2 regions of the Pseudomonas sp. B21-031 genome follow, and region 2 is predicted to be linked to the other one. Evidence: riboswitches for the same ligand, from Rfam matches in the RefSeq annotation. Region 2 holds a riboswitch; the other holds the start of a gene.
The links. Region 2 has a riboswitch for thiamine pyrophosphate ahead of thiC (phosphomethylpyrimidine synthase ThiC). Riboswitches for the same ligand answer to the same signal wherever they lie in the genome.
Positions count from the first base shown of each region.

Region 1 (2,465 bases), 2.4 Mb from region 2:
GGTGCCGTCGAAGGTCCACAGCGATTTGTGGTTTTGCAGAGGGAAGCTTGGGTGGAAGCGGGTGTCGATGCCCTTGGTGGTGCCCAGCGTGGTGGGGATGTCCGAAGTCTGGTAGTACAGCCCGCCCGGCGCGAACTCGCCGACCGCATAGTTGTGCATTTGCTTGCGGTCACGCAGCCCGAGGTTGATGCGTGCGCCAGCTTGGGCGGTCTTGAACGCGGCCTGAGGGTAGAACTCGTTCCAACGCTGATGGGACCAGCCCTTTCCTGGTGGGCGTCCTTCAGCTGGCGAGCCGACCGGGTGGCGGTTGAGGAACATCTCGATCTGCGCTTTCCACGGGTTGCGGTCGAGCACGTTGGAGAACTGAGTAGGGAATGGGTACAGGCCCGGTTGCTTGAGGAAGGCTTCCAGGGCCGTGCCACTGGGGCCGCTGCGGGCGACCACATTCGGGTCTTGTGCCGGGGCCGCGCCTAAGGTTGGTACGGGGAAGGTAAGGTCCGGTGCCGGGATGCTTGGGTCGAGTTTTTCTGGGCCGAATTCTTCGAACAGCAGCAATTGCTGGGTAAAAGGCTGGGCACCGAACAGCGGGCTGGGCTTGCCGTTGGTAGGGTATTTATCAGACGTTTGCATGGCGGGCGGTAGCACGTTGTCCTGGCGTACGGTCGAACGGTCACCGTGGACGCCATCGGTGAGTTCCAACGAGCCTTCGTTGGCTTCCGGTAAGCTGTACAGGTTGAGCAACGCCGGGTTTGGGTCGTCCGGCTGGTCGGTGTAGGCCGAAGGGTCGGTCGGCGGCGGCTGACCGACGTCATCGAGGGAAGACGCGATTGCCGGGTTCAGCCCAAGGCTGAGCATCAGCACGGTGACGGCAGACAGTTTAAATGTGTGCCTGGTTGGGTGACTCACGGCAGGTGTTTTCATTGCCTGGTGCCTCGCTCGCGGCGTTATGGCTTGGGGCCATCAATGGCGTTTTGCCTGGTGAAGGGGCCTGAGCAACGGCTGTGCCAACAGATGTTTCGGTAATGCTTTGTTAAACAAATCCTTTAAAAACCTGAGTCGCGCTAAATAATGGCGTGCCGGGGCTGGGGACAGGCACCCACTAGCGGGTCACCCAAGGCCCACTGTTTGGGGCGTGACAGCACCTTCCTACCTGCTGTATACCTGTGGGCCACCAAGGGGAGCCCGGCAACGGGCTGAGAAACCGCTGAGCGTTGCAGCGCGGTGACCCTTCGAACCTGATCCGGATCATGCCGGCGAAGGGATGGGACTTGAAACCTGCCTTTTTGCCGGCCTCACTGCGAGGCCAGTCCATGCCAGCTTCAACGGTCTCGCTGTCACCCCTTGCAGAGGACAGCATCATGACCGAACGCTTCACGCAAACCCTGCGCCGTCAGAGCGAGCCGACCTGGTCGGCGGCCGTCGGGCACCGCTTCGTTAGCCAACTGTGCGACGGCAGCCTGCCAAACCCGATCATGGTCCGCTACCTGGTGCAGGACCACCGCTTTCTCGACAGCTTCCTGACCCTGCTCGGCGCTGCGATCGCCACCGCGGACACCTTCGAGGCGCGCCTGCGCTTCGGCCAGTTCGCCGGGATGATTTCCAGCGATGAGAACACCTATTTCCTGCGCGCCTTCGAGGCGTTGGACGTCAGCCCGGCGCAGCGTGTAGAAGCCGCGGACACTGCGCCGACCGCAGGTTTCAAGGCGATCATGCGCGAAGCGGCGGCAACCCGCTCATACGCTGCCGCGTTGGCAGTATTGAATGTCGCCGAAGGGTTGTACCTGGACTGGGCGCTCAAGGCGCCGAAACCCTTGCCTGAACACTTCGTACATGCCGAATGGATCACCTTGCACGACAACCCCGCGTTCCAGGCGTTTGTCGCCTTCCTGCAGGCCGAGCTGGACCGCGTCGGGCCGCAGGAAGCCGAGCTGAGCACCGATTTCTATCTGCGTACCGTGGCCTTGGAGCTGGCCTTCTTCGATGCGGTCTACGAGGGGGAGGCGTGAGCATGGATATTTTCGATCGCCTCAAGGCCGCCACCACGGGCGAGTGGCACCGCTATGTCGAGCATGATTTCGTGCAGCAGATGGGTGAAGGCACGCTGAGCGAGGCGGCGTTCCGGACGTACCTGGTGCAGGACTACCTGTTCCTGATCCAGTTCGCCCGCGCCTGGGCCCTGGCCGCTTACAAGAGCCGCCTGCCGGCCGACATCCGCGCCGCCCAGGCCGGGCTGGCGGCGATTCTCGACGAAACCGAGTTGCACCTGCGCCTGTGCGCGCGTTGGGGGCTGAGCCAGGCCGATATCCAGGCCGCACCGGAGCACCAGGCCACGGTGGCGTATACCCGCTATGTGCTCGACTGCGGCGCCGCCGGCGATCTGCTGGAGCTGCATGTGGCGCTGGCGCCCTGTGTGATCGGCTATGCGGAAATTGGCCGGACGTTGGCTGAGCGGATTGGTGACCTGA
Region 1 is NZ_CP087181.1:2,967,925-2,970,389, reverse strand. It holds gene LOY53_RS13195 (Ig-like domain-containing protein) at 1-921, opposite strand, end outside; TPP riboswitch at 1,165-1,279, shown strand; gene LOY53_RS13190 (TenA family protein) at 1,359-2,006, shown strand; gene tenA (thiaminase II) at 2,009-2,465, shown strand, end outside.
Region 1: linked by a shared signal. The riboswitch ahead of LOY53_RS13190 (TenA family protein) and the one ahead of thiC (phosphomethylpyrimidine synthase ThiC) in region 2 are both predicted to bind thiamine pyrophosphate.

Region 2 (2,465 bases):
GTCGGCAATCGAGCCCGGACGCAGGCCGTCGCCCAGCGAGAAGCTGACGTCGTAGGCCTTCATGATCTCGCAGATTTCGTCGAAGTGGGTGTACAGGAAGTTTTCCTGGTGATGCGCCAGGCACCACTTGGCCATGATCGAGCCGCCCCGGCTGACGATGCCGGTAACGCGCTTGGCGGTCAGCGGCACATAGCGCAGCAGCACACCGGCGTGGATGGTGAAGTAGTCCACGCCCTGCTCGGCCTGCTCGATCAGGGTGTCGCGGAACAGCTCCCAGGTCAGGTCTTCAGCGACACCGCCGACTTTTTCCAGGGCCTGGTAGATCGGCACGGTACCGATCGGCACGGGCGAGTTACGGATGATCCACTCGCGGGTTTCGTGAATGTGCTTGCCGGTGGACAGGTCCATGACCGTGTCCGAACCCCAGCGAATCCCCCAGGTCAGCTTGGCCACTTCTTCCTCGATCGAGGAGCCCAGGGCGCTGTTGCCGATGTTGCCGTTGATCTTCACCAGGAAGTTGCGGCCGATGATCATCGGCTCCAACTCGGTGTGGTTGATGTTGGCCGGGATGATCGCGCGGCCGCGGGCGATTTCTTCGCGGACGAACTCGGGGGTGATTTCTTTCGGGATGTTGGCGCCGAAGCTGTGGCCCGCGTGCTGCTGGTCAAGCAGGCCGGCGGCGCGGGCTTCCTGCAGCTTCATGTTCTCGCGGATGGCAACGTATTCCATCTCGGCGGTGATGATGCCCTGGCGGGCATAGTGCATCTGCGAGACGTTGACGCCCGCCTTGGCGCGGCGCGGGTTGCGCACGTGGTTGAAGCGCAGCTTGGCCAGCTCTGCATCGTTCAGGCGCTGTTGGCCGAAGTCGGAACTCAAGCCGCCCAGGCGCTCGGTGTCGCCACGCGCGTCGATCCAGGCCGAACGCACGTCGGCCAGGCCTTTGCGCACGTCGATGATGACGTTAGGGTCGGTGTAGGGGCCAGAAGTGTCGTAGACCAGCACCGGGGCGTTGGTCTCGCCGCCGAAATCGGTAGGGGTGTCGTGCAGGCTGATTTCGCGCATGGGCACCCGGATGTCCGGGCGGGAGCCTTCGACATAGACCTTGCGCGAACGGGGGAACGGTTGCACGGATTGCTGATCGACTTGTGCCGATTCGCTGAGGTTGATCGTTTTTTCTTGTTTGCTCATCACGGGCTCTCCAGACAGCTTCCTAGCGGATGGAATGTCGGGGAGAACCTGAAAGACGCGGACGCACCCCTTTACGGGTGTGCAGTGCCGGATACATGGGGGTGCCGTGAGCTGCTTGCAGCTGAGACATTCCCGGACCTGGCACAAGAGGCTCCCCGGGAAGGCGAGCAATCTTGTTCCCTACGCAGGCGCTAACCTGATCAGGTTCAACGGGATCCGCAACTTTGCGATCTCAGCCTTTGCTTCAAGGCACCCCGACAAGAACATGCGCAGTCTAGACTGGAGTGGTCGGCAAAGCCAAGCGGGTAAATACGGGTGATGATGAAAGGCGCACTGGGCGATTGTTGCCGGGGGCGCATGGCACTACACTGGCCCATCGCTCGATACTCAACAGTTCAGTAATTATATTTCGTACAAGGATTGCCTCTATGCTGCGCAAACTCTCACTGGCGATAGCCGTGTCTTGTGCGTCCAACGGAATGGCCTGGGCAGCAGAAATGCCCATGACGGTTAAAACCGACCTGGTCAGCGTCTACCAGGAAGCGGTCGACAACAACGCCGATCTTGCGGCAGCCCGCGCCGATTATGGCGCCCGCCGCGAAGTCGTTCCGCAGGCCCGCGCCGGCCTGCTGCCGAACCTGTCGGCGGGTGCCGAGATGATGAACACTCGCACCAAGCTCGACGAGCCGTCCCTCACCGCCAACCGCAGCGGCAACGCCTGGAGCGCCACCCTGGCGCAGCCGGTGTTCCGTGCCGACCGCTGGTTCCAGTTGCAGGCGGCCGAGGCGGTCAACGAACAGGCGGCGCTGGAATTGTCTGCCACTGAGCAGAACCTGATCCTGCAGACCGCGCAAAACTACTTTGCCGTGCTCCGGGCCCAGGATAACCTGGCCGCGACCAAGGCCGAGGAATCCGCCTTCAAGCGCCAGCTTGACCAGTCCAACGAACGTTTCGATGTGGGCCTTTCCGACAAGACTGACGTCTTGCAGTCCCAGGCCAGCTACGACACGGCCCGAGCCAACCGGATCATCGCCGAGCGCCAGGTGCAGGATGCCTTCGAGGCGCTGGTGACGTTGACCAATCGCGAATACTCGTCGATCCAAGGTGTGGTCCACACCCTGCCGATCCAGGTGCCTATGCCCAATGACGCCAAGTCCTGGGTAGAAACCGCTGCCCGCCAGAACCTCAACCTGCTGGCGACCAACTACGCCGTCGATGCCGCCGAAGAAACCCTGCGCCAGCGCAAGGCCGGCCATGCCCCAACCGTGGATGCGGTC
Region 2 is NZ_CP087181.1:5,415,425-5,417,889, forward strand. It holds gene thiC (phosphomethylpyrimidine synthase ThiC) at 1-1,188, opposite strand, end outside; TPP riboswitch at 1,349-1,455, opposite strand; gene LOY53_RS24250 (TolC family outer membrane protein) at 1,617-2,465, shown strand, end outside.